Regions from separate parts of the Allobosea sp. P2_A10 genome, predicted to be linked through region 1. Evidence: predicted binding sites of a transcription regulator. Region 1 holds the regulator's gene; each other region holds the start of a gene.

Region 1 (4,177 bases):
TCCGAAGGAAATCTTCGATGCTTTCGACCCTTGAACTCAGCCCGCAATCGCTCGATGCCGACGCCATGGTCCGTATCGCGGTCAAGAACCTCGATTTCTACTACGGCGAGCACAAGGCGCTGAAGAACATCAACCTCGACTTCCGCGACCGCCACGTCACGGCGCTGATCGGCCCGTCGGGCTGCGGCAAGTCGACATTGCTGCGCATCTTCAACCGGATCTACTCGCTTTATCCCGAGCAGCGCGCCACCGGCGAGGTCATGCTCGACGGCCGCAACGTCATCTCCAACGAGGTCGACGTCAACGAGCTGCGCTCGCGCATCGGCATGGTCTTCCAGAAGCCGACGCCGTTCCCGATGTCGATCTACGACAACGTCGCCTTCGGCATCCGCCTTTACGAGAAGCCGCCGAAATCGGAACTCGACGATCGCGTCGAGGGCGCGCTGCGCCGCGCCGCGCTCTGGGACGAGGTCAAGGACAAGCTCAAGGCGTCGGGCATGGGCCTGTCTGGCGGCCAGCAGCAGCGCCTGTGCATTGCCCGCACCATCGCCCAGAAGCCGGAGGTGATCCTGTTCGACGAGCCGACCTCGGCGCTCGACCCGATCTCGACCGGCAAGATCGAGGACCTGCTGGAGCAGCTCAAGACCGACTTCACCATCGTCATCGTGACCCACAACATGCAGCAGGCGGCGCGCATCTCGCAGTACACCGCCTTCATGTATCTCGGTGAGGTCATCGAGTTCGCCCCGACCAACACCATCTTCATGAACCCGCACAAGAAGCAGACGCAGGACTACGTCACCGGCCGCTTCGGCTGAGCCGACGAGACGTTTCAAGCATCCCTGCATCCGCCGCCAGAGGACTCCCTCCCATGTCCGACCATATCGTCCGCTCCTACGACGCCGAACTCGAGGCGCTGCGCCGCAGCCTCGCCGAGATGGGCGGCATGTCCGAGCGCATGCTCGGCGATTCCACGGTGGCGCTGGTGCGCCGCGACACGGCGCTCGCCCAGAAGGTGATCTCGGCCGATCAGCGCCTCGACAACCTCCAGCGCGATGTCGAGGAGCGCGCCGTGCTGACGATCGCGCGCCGCCAGCCGCTGGCCAACGATCTGCGCGAGCTGATCTCGGCGATCCGCATCGCCTCCGACATCGAGCGCGTCGGCGACCTCGCCAAGAACATCGCCAAGCGCGCGGTCGCGATCTCCGGCCAGTTCCAGCCGCCCCAGCGCGCCGTGGTCGGCCTCGAACATATGAGCCGTCTCGTCCAGGCCCAGCTCAAGGATGTGCTCGACGCCTATGCCGCCGGCAACGAGCAGAAGGCGATGGAGGTCTGGCACCGCGACGGCGAGATCGACGCGCTCTACACCTCGCTCTTCCGCGAGCTGCTGACCTACATGATGGAAGATCCGCGCAACATCACCTTCTGCACGCATCTCCTGTTCTGCGCCAAGAATGTCGAGCGCATCGGCGACCACACCACCAACATCGCCGAGACGATCCACTACCTCGTCACCGGCGGCACGCTCGACATCAACCGGCCCAAGCTCGACACCACCAACATCGAGGTCGAGGCGGTGACCGGCTCCTGAGCCGCGTCGTCGTCCCAGGGACAGCCAAGACATGCCCGCACGCATCCTGATCGTCGAGGACGAGGAGCCGCTGACGCTGCTGTTGCGCTACAATCTCGAGGCCGAAGGCTTCGAGGTCGACAGCGTCGCGCGCGGCGACGATGCGGAGCTTCATCTGCGCGACAACACGCCCGATCTCGTCCTCCTCGACTGGATGCTGCCGGGCCTGTCGGGGATAGAGCTCTGCCGCCGGCTGCGCGCGCGCCGCGACACCGAGCGCGTGCCGATCATCATGCTGACCGCGCGCGGAGAGGAGACCGAGCGCGTGCGCGGGCTCGCCACCGGAGCCGATGACTATGTCGTCAAGCCGTTCTCGCTGCCTGAATTGATCGCGCGCATCCAGGCGCTGCTGCGCCGCGCCAAACCAGGCCACGTCGCGGGCCTGCTCGCCGCCGGCGATCTCGAGCTCGACCGCACGACGCGGCGCGTCCGCCGTTCGGGCATGGAGCTCCATCTCGGCCCGACCGAGTTTCGCCTGCTTGAATTTCTGATGCAGGCGCCTGGCCGCGTCTATTCCCGGGCCCAGCTTCTCGATGCCGTCTGGGGCCGCGACGTCTACATCGACGAGCGCACCGTCGACGTCCATGTCGGCCGCCTGCGCAAGGCGATCACGCCGGGCGACGCCAAGGACCCGCTGCGCACCGTGCGCGGCGCGGGCTACGCCTTCGACGAGACGTTCGCGCGGGGCTGACGGCGCGACGTCATGATCGGGCTAGCCCCGATAATCTCACGCAGGATGAAACACCGAAAGCGAGCACGAGATGCTCGGGGCAAGACCGAGCATGACGACGGAGCTTGACCCGCGCTCTCGCCGGCCCCAAGCCCTCCGCCATGCAAGCCAAAACCATTGCGATCATCGGCGCAGGCCCATCCGGCCTCATCGCCGCCGAACGGCTCTCGCTCGCCGGCCATCGCGTCACCATCTATGACCGCATGCCGTCGCCGGCGCGCAAATTCCTGCTCGCGGGGCGCGGCGGGCTGAATCTCACCCACTCCGAACCGCTCGACCTTTTCCTGACGCGCTACCGCACGGCGCAAGGCTGGCTCGAACCCGCGATCCGCGCCTTCCCCCCGCAGGCGCTGCGCGACTGGGCCGACGAACTCGGCGCGGACAGCTTCGTCGGCACGAGCGGCCGCGTCTTCCCCGAGGCGATGAAGGCCTCGCCGCTGCTGCGCGCCTGGCTGCGTCGTCTGCAAGGGCAAGGCGTTACGCTCGCCGCCGGCCACCTCTGGACCGGCTGGAGCGAGGATGGCGCGCTGCTGTTCGAGACCCGCGATGGCGGCACGCAGGCTGTCCGGGCCGACGCGACGCTGCTGGCGCTCGGCGGCGCGAGCTGGCCGCGCCTCGGCTCCGATGGCGGCTGGGCGTCATTGCTGGCCGAGCGAGGCGTCGCCGTCGCGCCGCTGCTTCCGGCCAATGGCGGCTTCACGGTCGACTGGTCGCCGATGATGCGCGAGCGCTTCGCCGGCGTCCCGCTGAAGCGCCTCGTCATCAGATGCGGCGAGCGCCAGGCCACCGGCGAGGCGATGATCGACGCTGACGGCATCGAGGGCGGCGCGGTCTACGCGCTGTCGGGCCTGCTGCGCGAGGCGGTGCTGCGCGACGGCAAGGCCGCGATCACGCTCGATCTGCGCCCGGACATGGAAACCGCTCGCCTGATCGAGAGGCTGGGCCAGCGCCGCAAGGGCGAGACGCTGAGCAACCATCTGCGCAAGGCGGCTGGATTGTCGCCGGCCGCGATCGCCGTGCTGCGCGAAAGCGCGGGCGCTGCCCTGCCGCAGGAGCCGGCCTTGCTCGCGGCTCTCATCAAGGCCGCGCCGCTGACCCTGACCGGCATGGCCCCGATCGCGCGGGCCATCTCGACGGCCGGCGGCATCGTGACCGGCGAGGTCGATGACGGCTTCATGCTGAAGCGTCTGCCCGGCGTCTTCGTCGCGGGCGAGATGCTGGACTGGGAAGCCCCGACCGGTGGCTATCTGCTGCAAGCCTGCTTCTCGACAGGCGTCGCGGCGGCTGCTGGCATCGCGACCTGGCTGGAGTAGGTCTTCCAGAAACCACCGCCGTCATCCCGGGCTTGACCCGGGATCCATCGAAAGGCGCTGGGCTTTATGATGGATTCCAGGTCTCCGCTTCGCTGCGCCCGGAATGACGGCGGTGGTTCGTCTCAAAGTTTGGCGCGCGGATCGTGCTTGGCTACGCGCGCCAGCAGGTAGTCCACCTCCGCCTTGGCCATCGCGCTGATTGCTGGCCCCGGCTTGCGCTGGGCGTCGCTGCCCAGGATGCCGCGCTTCATCATGGTGTATTTGCGCACGGCAAGCCCGATGCCGAGCTGCTGCTCGTAGCGCAGCAGCGGCAGATGCGCGTCGAAGATGTCGTGGGCGGCGTCGCGCTGTCCGGCCTTCTGCAGCCTGACCACGTCGATCAGCAGTTCGGGGAAGGCGTAGCCGGTCATCGCGCCATCGGCGCCGCGCTCCATCTCGAAATCGAGGAACATGCCGCCATTGCCGGTCAGGATCGAGATCGGCCGCAGGCTACCGTCCGCCTGG
Region 2 (4,177 bases), on a different contig from region 1:
TTCTCCTCCCCTGCGGGTCTCCTGCGCGCCGCGCCAGCTCTTCCGCCTTTACCCTTCCGCCCAAGGATTTGCCCGACATGAACGGCGCCGACCGCCTCTGCGATACCCTGCTCGTCAACAATGTCGATGTCTGCTTCGCCAATCCCGGCACATCGGAGATGCATTTCGTCGCGGCGCTCGACCGCAAGCCGCAGATGCGCTGCGTCCTCGGGCTGTTCGAGGGCGTCGTGACCGGCGCAGCCGACGGCTATGCCCGCATGGCCGACAAGCCGGCGGCGACGCTGCTGCATTGCGGACCTGGCATGGCGAACGCGCTCGCCAACATGCACAATGCCCGCCGCGCCTGGACCCCGATGATCAACGTCGTCGGCGACCACGCGACCTATCATCTCCAGCATGACGCCCCGTTGACCAGCGACATCGAGAGCCTGGCCCGGCCGATGTCGCATTTCGTCCGCCGGATCGCGACGCCGGAGGATGTCGGGCCTGCGATCGGCGAGGCCTATGCCGCCTCGCTCTCGCTGCCCGGCGTCACCACCGTGATCCTGCCGGCCGATTGCTCCTGGGGCTCGGTCGAGCCGGCGGAACTGAAGCCGACGAAGGTGCCGGCGCTGAAAACGGTCGAAGCCGCCTCGATCCGCGAGGCTGCGGCTGCCCTGCGCAAACACGGTGCGCGCGCCGCGCTGATGATGTCGGGGCTGTCGCTTCGCGAAAAGCCGATGGAGATGGCGGCCCGGATCTGCGCCGCGACCGGCGCGCAGATGTATGGCCAGATGTCGAACGGGCGCATCGAGCGCGGCGTCGGCCGCGTCGCGCTGCCGAAGGTTTTCTACCCCGTCGACATGGCGCTGAACCAGCTCAAGGACATCGACTATCTCGTCCTGATCGGCGCGCAGGTGCCGGTCGGCTTCTTCGCCTATCCCGGCAAGCCCGGCCGGCTGGTGCATGAAGGCTGCATGGTCGCGACGCTGGCCAAACCGGGTGACGATCTGCCGGGCACGATCGCCGCGCTCGCCGACGAGCTCGGCGCGACGAAAACCGCACCTGTCTTTATCGCCCCGGCGCGCGAGAAGACCGAGGCGCTGCCGACCGGCGCGCTCGACGCCGACAAGGTCTGCACCATCGTGACGACGCTGCTGCCGGAGAACAGCATCATCTGCGACGAGTCGGTCTCGTCGGGCCGCGCGTTCTACCAGCAATGCCACCGCGCTCCGCAGCACGACTATATCCAACTGACGGGCGGCGCGATCGGCGAAGGCATTCCGCTCGCGGTCGGCGCGGCGGTTGCATGCCCGGACCGCAAGGTCATCGGCATGCAGGCCGACGGCTCGGGCATGTACACGGTGCAGGGGCTATGGACGCAGGCGCGCGAGAACCTCGATGTCGTCACGGTGATCTTCGCCAACCGGACCTACGCCATCCTGCATGGCGAGATGCGCGCCGTCGGCGTCAACGATTTCGGCCGCAACGCCAAGCTGATGCTGAACCTCGACGAGCCGGCGCTCGACTGGGTTTCGATGGCGAAAGGCATGGGCGTCGAGGCCGGCCGGGCAACGACGGCGGAAGAGTTCACGACGCTGTTCAAGGGCGCGCTGTCGCGCAAGGGCCCGTTCCTGATCGAGGCGGTGATCTGACGGAGCCGATTTTTGGATTGTAGCCGGCCCGCCATCAATCCGTCGCAAGGCCGTCGCCAATTCCGTGGCGGGCCTGCGACGCCGGGCCGATATTCGAGGAACAGACCAGCATGAACCGCGACGACATCCTCAAAGCGCCGTCGATGCCGGTCTTCAGCCCGAGCTATCCGCGCCCGCCCAACCGCTTCCTCAAGCGGGAATATCTGATCATCACCTATGAAACCGACCCGGAGGTGATCCGCGCGGCGCTGCCCGAGCCGCTCGAACCCGCTCCGGGCAATCTCGTCTTCTACGAGTGGATGAAGATGCCGGATTCGTCGGGCTTCGGCGATTACGAGGAAAGCGGCACCGGCATCTACGCGCAGTATCAGGGCAAGCCGTGCAATTTCTCGGTCCAGATGTATCTCGACGACGAGCCGCCTATCACCGGCGGGCGCGAAATCTGGGGCTTCCCGAAGAAATACGGCGTGCCGCGGCTGAAGGTGATGAAGGACACGCTGACCGGCACGCTGCATTATGACGACGAGCGCGTCGCCATGGGTACGATGACCTACAAGCATCGCAGCCTGGAGGATCAGCTCGACAAGGTCCGCGACGGCATCGGCGGCCTCAACGTCAATCTCAAGCTGCTGCCCGATGTCGACGGGACGCCGAAGGTCGCGCAACTCGTCGGCTACAACCTCACCGACATCACGGTCCATGGCGCCTGGGAAGGAGATGCGCGGCTGCACCTCATTCCTCATGTGAACTGTCGGGTCGCCGATTTCCCGGTGCGGCGGATCGTCAGGGCGCGCCACCAGGTGGTCGATTTCACCCTGCCCTTCGGCCGGGTGTTGCACGACTACCTGGCGCCGTAGCCGCGGCTCAGGCGAAGCCGCCGATGAACGCGTCGAGGCAGTCGCCGATCGCTTCGATGGCGTAGCCGCCCTCCTGAACCACCAGCGTCGGCAGGCCCATCGCCTTGATCTTCGCGCCGATCGTGCCGAAATCCGTGGCGTCAAGCTTGAGCACGCCGATCGGATCGTCCTTGTGGGCGTCGTAGCCGAGCGCGATCACCAGCGCGTCGGCTCCGAACGCCCTGATCGCCTCACCGGCCTTGTCGACAGCTGCAGCCATCGCCCCTCCGCTCGCGCCATGCGCCAGCGGCAGGTTGAGGTTGAAACCATCGCCGGGGCCATTGCCGCGCTCGTCCTCATAGCCGGTGTAGAACGGATAGTAGTTCGACGGGTCGGCATGGACCGAGATCGTCAGCACATCGTCGCGGCGGTAGAAGATCTGCTGCGTGCCGTCGCCGTGATGGGCGTCGACGTCGAGGATCGCGACCTTGTCGAACTTGGAACGCAGACGCTGGGCCGCAATCGCCGTGTTGTTGATGTAGCAGAAGCCCGTCGCCCGGTCGGCGCGAGCGTGGTGCCCCGATGGGCGGCAGAGCGAATAGACGCCGCGCTCGCCGGCGAGGAGCGCGTCCGCGCCCGCAACCGCCGTCTCGGCCGAGTGCAGCGTCGAGGTCCAGCAATGCTCGCCGATGGGCACCGACATGTCGCCGAGATACCAGCCAAGCTGGCCGATGAAGCCGGTCGGACGGCAAGGCGGCCTGACGGCCTCGTCGATGCGGCCGCTCCAATAGGGGAAGGTGCTTGGCCAGACCTCGGGGCCGCGCTCGGCCGGCAGATCCTGCCAGCGTGCCCAGGCGGTTTCGAGAAAGTTGATGAAACCGGCATCATGGATGGCGAGGATGGGCCCTGTGCCCCGCTCCTGCGGGCGTTCCGGCGCGATGCCATGCCGGGCCAGCGCCCCCAGCAGGCGCTCCGTGCGCTCCGGCAGATCCTTGGGCGCGACGACCCGGCCAAAGCGCAGATATTGCTGGGGATCGTGGAGAGACTGGTCGGGATGATAGAAGGCGCGCATGCGTGAACTCGTCTCGTTGTGGCCGGCGCGCCATCGCGGACGCCGTCTCGATTGCCGGAAGCTAGCAAGACCGATGCCCGCGGTCAGGCCGCAACGACGCCGTTACCCCCTGCATTCGTCGCAGGCCGCAAGGCCTACAGCCTGACGACATCACCGCCAGCGGCGGTCGCGTCCTGCGGATCATGCGTCACCATCAGCACCGGCAATCGGCGCTGGCGCGCCTGCGCGAAAACAGTCGCGCGAAAGGCCTCGCGCAGATCGCTGTCGAGCCTGGAGAAAGGTTCGTCCAGCAACAGCGCACGCGGCTGCGACAGGAGCACGCGCATCAGCGCGACACGCGCCCGCTGCCCCCCCGACAGCGTCGCGGGATCGCGCGCGCCGAAGCCGGCAAGGCCGGCATCCCCAAGCGCATCCTCAACGCGCCGCAGGCGCTCGGCCCGCCCCCTGATCTCGGCAGGAACGCCAAACAGCAGGTTGCCGGCAACCGAGAGATGGGGAAACAGCAGGTCGTCCTGGAACAGCAGACCGATGCGGCGGCGCTCTGGCTTCAGCGGCACGACATCGACGCCGCCGACCAGCACCGCGCCCTCGCCCGTGAAGGCATGATGATCGAGGAAGCCGGCGACATAGGCGAG
Region 3 (4,177 bases), on a different contig from region 1:
ACGATGCGAAAGCCGTTCTGGCCGAGCGAGCGATGCGGCGTGATCGTGGCGTCGAAGACAGGCCGTTCCGCCGTGCTGTCGGAGGCTGCGGCGATCGCGCCTGAATCGGGCTTGCCGGGGTTCATGCCCCGACTATAACCGCCCGATGACGCAAGAGAACAGGCCCAAACGCCGCGCCCCGGTTGCCGCGAAAATGACGAAGCCGCGAGCCCGCGGCGCAGCCGGCATCCGCGAGGTCTTCGAGCGTTTCCGCGCAGCCGAGCCCGAACCCAAAGGCGAACTCGAACACGTCAACGCCTTCACCTTGCTCGTCGCCGTCGTGCTCTCGGCCCAGGCGACCGACGCTGGCGTTAACAAGGCGACGCGAAAGCTCTTCGCGCTGGCCGACACGCCGGAGAAAATGCTGGCGCTCGGCGAGGACCAGGTCCGCGACCTCGTCAAGACCATCGGTCTGTTCCGCACCAAGGCCAGGAACGTCATCGCGCTCTGCGAGAAGCTGATCGCCGAGTTCGGCAGCGAGGTGCCGACGTCGCGCGAGGGGCTGGAGAGCCTGCCCGGCGTCGGCCGCAAGACCGCCAATGTCGTGCTCAACATGGCCTTCGGCGAAATCACCCACGCGGTCGACACCCATGTCTTCCGCATCGCCAACCGGTTGCGGATCGCGCCGGGCAAGAATGTGCTCGAGGTGGAACTGGGACTGGAAAAAGCGGTGCCGGTCGAGTTCGGCCGGCACGCGCATCACTGGCTGATCCTGCACGGCCGCTACACCTGCAAGGCGCTCAGGCCCGAATGCGAGCGCTGCATCCAGAACGATCTTTGCGATGCGCCCGACAAACGGGTGGGTTGAAGCGTCCGGACGCGGCCCGATCGGCCGCGCTCCCTCGTCATGGTCGGGCTTGTCCCGACCATCCACGTCTTCCTTGGGTCGAGCGCTATCCCCGAGGCGTGGATGCTCGCCACAAGGGCGAGCATGACGGTTGGAGCTGCGGCTCGCGCTCTCACTTGGCGTCGAGCAGTTCCTTCACCGAGAGCAACACCAGCTCGTTGTCATCGGCCTTCTTCGGGTCGCGCGAGGACGAGAACGGCAGGTTGTTGTCGTTGCCGACGACGATCACGCCATTGGCCCGGTCGACGACGTCAACGTTCTCGATGGTGAAGAAGGGGAAGGGCAGCACGCCGTCGATCGCGCCCTGCTTCGCCTTTTTGTCAGGGTCGGCGATCTTCATCAGGTCGATGAAGCCGATCTTCCGCACGGCCTTGCCGACACTGGCGTCGGTCATCTCGATCTTCACGATGCGCTTGAACTTGGCGATGTCGTGGAAGCAGTCGGGGCCGCGCTGACCAGGCGCGCAGGCCTTGTCGGCGGTGCCTTCGCCATTGTCGCGCTCGATGATGAGCGCTGTCGTTCCGTCGATCATGTTGAAATCGCCGATGGCGTAGGCCTTGTCCTCCAGCGGATAGAACCAGGAGCGGCCCGTCCACTTCTCGGCGGCGACATCGAATTCCAGGATGCGCAGCGCGTCCTTGCCGTCGACCTGCTCATTGGCCTTGGTCTCAGGCGACCAGAGCGCGCCCTCGAGCAGCGGATAGAGGAAGCGGCCATCGGGCGACTGCGCCATGCCCTCGAAACCCTTCGAGCGGCGGGCGTTGAAGGGCACCGGCAGCGGGCCGTCGGGCGCAGCCGGCGTGGTTACGGCGTAATGGTCGGGCGAGCGCACCGGCTTGCCGTCGGCAAGCGTCTCGAACACCGCCTCGACCTTGCCGTTGGCGTCGACGCGGATGAGATAGGGTCCGAATTCCTCGCCGATCCAGTATTTGCCGCCGATTGGCTGGATTGATTCCGGATCGAAATCGGCGCCGGTCAGATAGCGCTTCTCGGTCCCCTCATGGACGATGCGGAACGGCACCTTCTTGTCGGGATCGTGCAGGAAGGTCGAGGACAGCCGCTCGATCGCGCCGCCCGCGAAATCGGCCTTGAGCCGGTGGAAGAACAGCGCCGCATCCGGCGAATTCGCTTTGGCGCCGAAGCCGTTGTCGGTCAGCACCAGAAACTCGTTGTTTCCAAGCGAGCGGATGCCGGAGAAGCCCTGCACCGGCTGGCCGGCAAACGGCGTCGACAGGCCAGTCGGGCGTCCGCCTGAAAGACCCATCACCGTGCCGACGGCCTCGACGCGCTTGCCCGGCGTCGTGAATTTGCCGGAGATTTTGAGGTCGGCGGGAGCATCGGCCGGGGCGGGGATGATGCTGTTGGCCGGCAGCAAAGCGTGGCCCAGCAGCTTGACCGGAAATTCTTTCTGGGCCTCCTGCGCGCCGGCGAGCATGGTGGAGGACAGCAGCAGGGCCGCTATGAGAGACAGGCGCATGGAACGCTCCGGGTTGGGGAATGGCCCGCAGCACTTGAGGTCCGCGCTTGTCAGAGCAACGACGGTGCCGTGACGAAGCCGTGACACGCCGCGCCGTTCCGGGTTCTCGCTGCGCGAGCCCCGGAATGACAGAGGTTCAGTACCCCCGCGCCGGATCGACCACATGCTCCATCGGCTCGCCCGCCTCCAGTCGCCTGATCTGTGCGGCGATCAGGGTCGCAATGGCTTGCGGCTCCGACATCGCGGCGTTGTGCGGCGTCACCGTCACGGCTGGGTGGCTCCAGAGCGGGGACGCGTCCGGCAGCGGCTCGGTCTCGAACACGTCGAGCGTTGCGCCCTTCAGCGTTCCGGCCTCCAGTGCCGCGACGATGTCGGCCTCGATCTGCAGGCCGCCGCGCCCGGCATTGATCAGGAACGGCCCGCCGAGCCGCCCGTCTTGCGCAAGGCCCGCCAACAGCCCGGCGTTGATCGTGCCGCGCGTTTCCGGCGTCAGCGGCAGCAGGCTGACGAGAATGTCGGTGCGCGCCAGGAACGCCGCCATGCCCTCCGTCCCGGCGAAGGTCGAAAGCCCCTCGACCGATTTGGCCGAACGGCTCCAGCCGGCGACGTCGAAACCCATGACCTTGAGCTTGTGCGCCGCATCGAGGCCGAGTTCGCCGAGCCCCATGATGCCGACCCGCACCGAGCGGGCGGCGGGCTGGTTGCGGTCGTCGTCCCAGCTTTTGGCGAGCTGCTGGCGGTCGTAGAGCCGCTGCTGGCGCAGGATCATCAGGCAATGCAGCACGATGTATTCGCTCATCCGCGTCGTCAGGTCGGGGTCGACCACGCGCGCAATCGGGACCTGCGGCAGACGCTCGTCGGCGAAGAGGAAATCGACGCCCGCGCCCAGCGAGAAGATCGCGGCGAGGTTCGGCAGGCCCGCCAGGCTGCCGGGCGGATGCTTCCAGCTCGCGACATAATGCACCGAGCGCCGGTCGAAGGGCTCGCCGAGCGTCACGATCGGCATCTCCGGCAGCAAGGCCTTGAAGCGCGCGCGCCAGTCCTCGACATGCCAGCCGGTCATCGCCAGAAGCAAACTCATACGCTGATGCCCTTTTCGTTGCGCCAGATCAGGAAACCGCGCGCACCGGCCTGCGCACCCAGGCGGTAGGCGCTGCGGAGCCGTGCCTGCGCTGTGGTGAAACCAGCCTCGTCGCGTGCATGAACGATGCCGAGCGGCCGGTCGGGGCCGACCTCGTCGCCGATGCCCGCCAGTTCGACCAGGCCCACGCTGTGGTCGATTTCATCCTCCGGTCGCGTCCGGCCGCCGCCGAGCGCGACCACGGCGAGTCCGACGCCGCGCGTGTCGATCGACTGCACCAGTCCGGCTTTCTCGGGAAATACCGGCCGGATGATCGGCGCGGCCTCGAAATGCCTTTGTGGGTTTTCCAGCAGGTCGGTCGGGCCGCCGAGCGCTGCGATCATGCGGGCGAAGCGCTCGGCCGCCGCGCCGCTGGCGAAGGCGGCCTCGACCTTTGCGCAGGCCTCGTCGAAATCGGCGGCGAGCCCGCCGAGCAGCAGCATGTCGGCGGCGAGCGCCACCGTGACCCGATGGAAGCGCTGTTCGCGCTTGCGTCCGGTCAGATGGTCGAGCGCATAGATGACTTCGAGCGCGTTGCCGGCTGCGCTCGCTAGAGGCTCGCTCATGTCGGTCAGCAGGGCGTTGGTCGGCAGGCCCGCGCCATTGCCGACGGTGACGAGGCTCGTCGCCAGACCCTGCGCCTTGCCGAAATCGCTCATGAATGCGCCCGAACCGAACTTCACGTCCATGGTCA
Region 4 (4,177 bases), on a different contig from region 1:
GGCTCCGCGCAGGCCGACGAGCGCGCCCGGGCGGATCGCAAGGTCGGGCAGGTCGAGCACGGTGAAGGGCCGGCCGTCGCCGCCGCGATGGTCCAGCCTGATGCCGGTCAGCCGCAATGGCACGGCAGCGGAGCCGTCAGGCGATATGGAAGCTGGCATCCACAAGCCTGACCTGGCTGACGAAGCCGGTATCCGGATCGATCGCGGAACCGATCTCGAGCCGACCGGACACGGCGACCTTCTGGCCAGCGCTGACCATCGGCGTCACCGCCTTCATGAAAACGACGACGATGTCGACAGGCCAGTCGGCGTCCGACTGGCAGAACGGACAGATCGCCAGCGGCTCTCGCGTCAGCACGAAGAAATGGCTTTCCGGCTTCAGCGGCGGCGCCATGTAGCCGGTGATGCGGACATCCTGCCCGCGCAGGCTGGTCGCGCGGTCCGAGAACTGGAAGCCGAGCACGCCGAAGGATTTGTAGAGGCCGTCAAAGGTGATCGCCGCCTGGTCGGCGGCGTAGGCTTCGCCGGCAGGCAGGCCGGCGCACAAAGCTGCCGCCGCAAGGCCCAGCAGGGCTTCGCGGCGGTTGGTGACGGTGATTTTAGGCTGCCGGCGCATCGCTAGTCCGTATGCCCGTATGATCGGTTCACTTGCCGCCCAGCGCCAGCGCTTCCGCCATGACGCGGAAGACGTAGGTGTTGGGCTTGTGGCCGCGGAACTTCTCGGCGCCGGGGCCCATCGCGGTCAGGATGCCATCATCGCCCGAATGCACACCCGAATTCGCGTCGAAGGGCAGGTTGCCGGCCTTGCGCGTCGCCAGCGGGCCGGTGCAGTCGGCCTCGTTGGCGATGTTGCCCTTGCCGTCGGGTCCCTTCACCGCCGGAACCCGCTCACCATTCATGAACGGACGGCCGGTGTCGCAGGTGTCGGGATAGGTGCCGAAAACGACGGCGAGGCGACGCGAGGTGTTGACGTCGGTGGGATAGCCGTCGGCGTCGAGGGGGCCGTAATTCGGCGGCTTGGAGTCGGCATAGGTGCCGAGCTTGTCGCGCAGGAGCTGCCCGGGGCGCTCGTCGTCATAGGTGCCGACCAGCGAGACGGCATGGGTATGGTCGGGAACGACGATGATCAGCGTGTCGTTGCGCTCGCCGGCGAAGTCCTTGGCGATCTTGACGGCATTGTCGAGCATGATCGTGTCGAACACCGCACGCTCCCAGTCGAGCGAGTGGCTGTATTTGTCGATGCGGCCTGACTCGACCATCAGGAAGAAGCCGTCTTCATTGGTCTTCAGCATGTCGATCGCCGCCCTGGTCTGCTCGGCGACATCGGGCTGGTCGGGAAACTTGGCGATCGTACCCTTTTTGGCGAGGCGCAGATCGAAGGCGCCGTCGATATTGGAGGTGTTGTAGAGGCCGAGCAGCTTCTTGGCGCCGCTGGTGGCGGCCGCGTTCATCTCGGTCTTGGTCGTGGCGATGGTGTAGCCGGCCGCCTTGAACTGGGCGATGAAGTCGAGATCGTCGGTGCGCTTGGAGCCCGGCGTCGTCTTGGGCAGGAAGTTGGGCGAGCCGCCGCCCATGATCACGTCGGGGCCGACGTCGAAGAACATCTTGACGATGTCGTTGTAGTCCGAGCGGCGGCGGGTATGGGCGACCATCGAGGCCGGGGTCGCGTCCTCGATCTCGGCATTGGTGACGACGCCGACGGTCATCTTGTTACGGCGCTTGATCAGCTCGGAGATCGTCTCGACCTTGGGGTGGTCGAGGGTCAGCGCGTTCCTTGCGCAGTAGACGCCGAGTGCGTTGACGCAGGATTTATGGCCGGTGGTGTAGGCATGGGCGCTGTTGGCGCTGTCGGTGACGATCGAGTCGCTGCCGGATGTCGAGATCAGCGCCATGTTTGGCATGTCGTCGATGGCGAGTTCGCCGTTGTAGCGGCCTTCCTGCCAACCCTTCGACATGATGCGCGCCGCCGTGCGGTGCGCGACCGACATGCCGTCGCCGATGAACAGGATGACGTTCTTGGCGCGGCGCGGCGTGGCGGTCGCGAACACATCCCATTTCACCGTGGCCTTGCTGGAGCCCTGCGTCGCTTCGACGACGTAGCTGCCGGCCGGCAGCGTCGCGCCGCGCAGCCACATCGCCGAATGCTTCTGGCCTTCCTCGCTCTGCATGAAGGTCGTCGGCTTGCCGAAGGCGTCCGCGACCGGCTTGCCGTTGATGGTCACCGTCACATCGGCCGAGGTCGGCGCGTTGGGGAACTCGACCTTGAAGTCGAAGCGCGAGCCTTCGAGGATCTCGGCCCGGTTGATCGGGTAGATCGTCTGTGCGGCGGCGGGTGTCGCCGCCAGGCCGAGACCCAAAACCAGTGTCAGCCAACCTTGCGTGCGCATCACCATACCTCGCTTCGATGCCCCCCGATCTGACGGACGCGCGACGGTTAGGGAGCCTTTATGACAGGACGATTACGCCTCCGAGCGCGGCAAGTTCAGCCTCAGGCCTCCTTGAAACCATAGTCGGGGATGCCCTGCTCGTTGCCATAATATTTGTAGGGCAGGAACTTGCCGGACATCCCGATCTTGACGCGGTCGCCCTTGGGGTTGGGCTCGCGCTCGAACTCGATGTTGAAGTCGATCGCCGACATGATGCCGTCGCCGAACTCCTCCTCGATCAGCGCCTTCCAGGCCGGGCCGTTGACCATCACCATCTCGTAGAAGCGATAGATCAGCGGGTCTGTCGGCGGCATCGGCGTGCCCATGCCGCGATAGGGCACCTCGTTCAGCATCCGCTTCTCGTTCTCGGAAAGGCCAAACAGCGCCGCGGCCTTCTCGGCCAGCGACTTGACCAGCTTCATCTGGCCGAGCAGCGCGCCGACGATCAGCACCTCCGACATCCCGCCGATCTCGGTCGTGATGTGCTTCCAGCTCCAGCCGTTCTCTCGCTTGATGTCGAGGATCTTCTCGGTGAGTTCTTCGCGCTTCATGATGCGTTCTCCTTGCAGGCGTCTTTGTGTGAAATTCCATGAGTTTGGCGTCAGGCCGCCGCAAGCCCCGCCGGACCCGGCGTCGTTTCGGCCGTCGGCCGCACGACCGGCGGGCGGCGGCGGTCATAGCCCTCTGGCACCGCGTCCTTGAACGTCTTGGAGCGGACGACCAGAAAATCGATCAGATGGTTGCGGATGGCGTAGTAGTCGGGGTGGTGATGCACCTCGGTGCGCTTGCGATCGCGCGGCAGCGGGTTCTCGACGATCTCGGCGATCATGGCATCGGGGCCGTTGGTCATCAGCACGATGCGGTCGGCGAGATAGATCGCCTCGTCGACGTCATGGGTGATCATGAAGGCGGTCTGGCCGGTCTCCAGGCAGATGCGGCGGACTTCGTCCTGCAGCGTGCCGCGCGTCAGCGCGTCCAATGCCGAGAAAGGCTCGTCCATCAGCATCATCTTGGGCTCGATCGAGAGCGCCCGCGCAATGCCGACACGCTGCTTCATGCCGCCCGACAACTCCGAAGGCTTCTTCAGCTCGGAACCCTTCAGGCCGACCTTCTCGATGAAGGCCATGGCATGAGCATTGACCTTGTCACGACTCCAGCCCTTGTGCTTGGCGGCGACCGCATAGGCGACATTGCCCAGCACCGTGCGCCAGGGCAGCAGCGAATGGCCCTGGAAGATCACCGCGCGGTCGAGCGACGGCCCCTCGATCGCCTTGCCATCGACGATCGCAGCGCCCGAATCTGGCGCATCGAGCCCGTTCAGGATGTTCAGCACGGTCGTCTTGCCGCAGCCGGAGTGGCCGATGATGCAGGCGAATTCGCCCTTCTTCATCGAGAACCAGAGATCCTCGAACACGGTCGTCGTGCCGCCGCCGGCCTTGGGGTAACGGCGCGCGATCGCCTCGATCGAAACGAATTTCTCATTGGGCGTGATCGTGTCCATCGCGCTCAATCCGGATAGGTCACGGCGCGCTGGAGGCGCGCCAGCGTCTGGTCGAGCAGCATGCCCATCACGCCGATGACCACGATCGCGACGATCACATTGGTGATCGAGAGGTTGTTCCACTCGTTCCAGACGAAGTAGCCGATGCCGGTGCCGCCCACGAGCATCTCTGCCGCGACGATGACGAGCCAGGCGATGCCGATCGAGATCCGCATGCCGGTCAGGATCGTCGGCGCCGCCGCCGGCAGGA

What was found. Region 1 encodes PhoB, which activates phosphate uptake and scavenging genes when phosphate is short. Its sites were predicted from a motif close to TGTCATNNANCTGTCAT; they were not measured.
Region 2: the regulator PhoB is predicted to act here: its motif matches at 1,664-1,680, upstream of AC1DZY_RS06630 (acetoacetate decarboxylase).
Region 3: the regulator PhoB is predicted to act here: its motif matches at 2,422-2,438, upstream of AC1DZY_RS13130 (esterase-like activity of phytase family protein).
Region 4: the regulator PhoB is predicted to act here: its motif matches at 2,448-2,464, upstream of AC1DZY_RS03355 (alkaline phosphatase).

The regions. Positions count from the first base shown of each region.
Region 1 is NZ_JBFUCS010000013.1:29,114-33,290, reverse strand. It holds gene pstB (phosphate ABC transporter ATP-binding protein PstB) at 18-818, shown strand; gene phoU (phosphate signaling complex protein PhoU) at 872-1,591, shown strand; gene phoB (phosphate regulon transcriptional regulator PhoB) at 1,623-2,321, shown strand; gene AC1DZY_RS18235 (TIGR03862 family flavoprotein) at 2,462-3,673, shown strand; gene AC1DZY_RS18230 (dihydrodipicolinate synthase family protein) at 3,796-4,177, opposite strand, start outside.
Region 2 is NZ_JBFUCS010000003.1:142,347-146,523, forward strand. It holds gene AC1DZY_RS06625 (acetolactate synthase large subunit) at 78-1,634, shown strand; gene AC1DZY_RS06630 (acetoacetate decarboxylase) at 1,745-2,491, shown strand; gene AC1DZY_RS06635 (histone deacetylase family protein) at 2,499-3,542, opposite strand; gene AC1DZY_RS06640 (ATP-binding cassette domain-containing protein) at 3,677-4,177, opposite strand, start outside.
Region 3 is NZ_JBFUCS010000008.1:31,358-35,534, forward strand. It holds gene AC1DZY_RS13120 (DUF2244 domain-containing protein) at 1-125, opposite strand, end outside; gene nth (endonuclease III) at 146-847, shown strand; gene AC1DZY_RS13130 (esterase-like activity of phytase family protein) at 999-2,363, opposite strand; gene AC1DZY_RS13135 (2-hydroxyacid dehydrogenase) at 2,500-3,444, opposite strand; gene deoA (thymidine phosphorylase) at 3,441-4,177, opposite strand, start outside.
Region 4 is NZ_JBFUCS010000001.1:685,532-689,708, forward strand. It holds gene AC1DZY_RS03345 (ABC transporter ATP-binding protein) at 1-159, opposite strand, end outside; gene AC1DZY_RS03350 (hypothetical protein) at 137-616, opposite strand; gene AC1DZY_RS03355 (alkaline phosphatase) at 645-2,387, opposite strand; gene cynS (cyanase) at 2,489-2,977, opposite strand; gene AC1DZY_RS03365 (ABC transporter ATP-binding protein) at 3,028-3,927, opposite strand; gene ntrB (nitrate ABC transporter permease) at 3,933-4,177, opposite strand, start outside.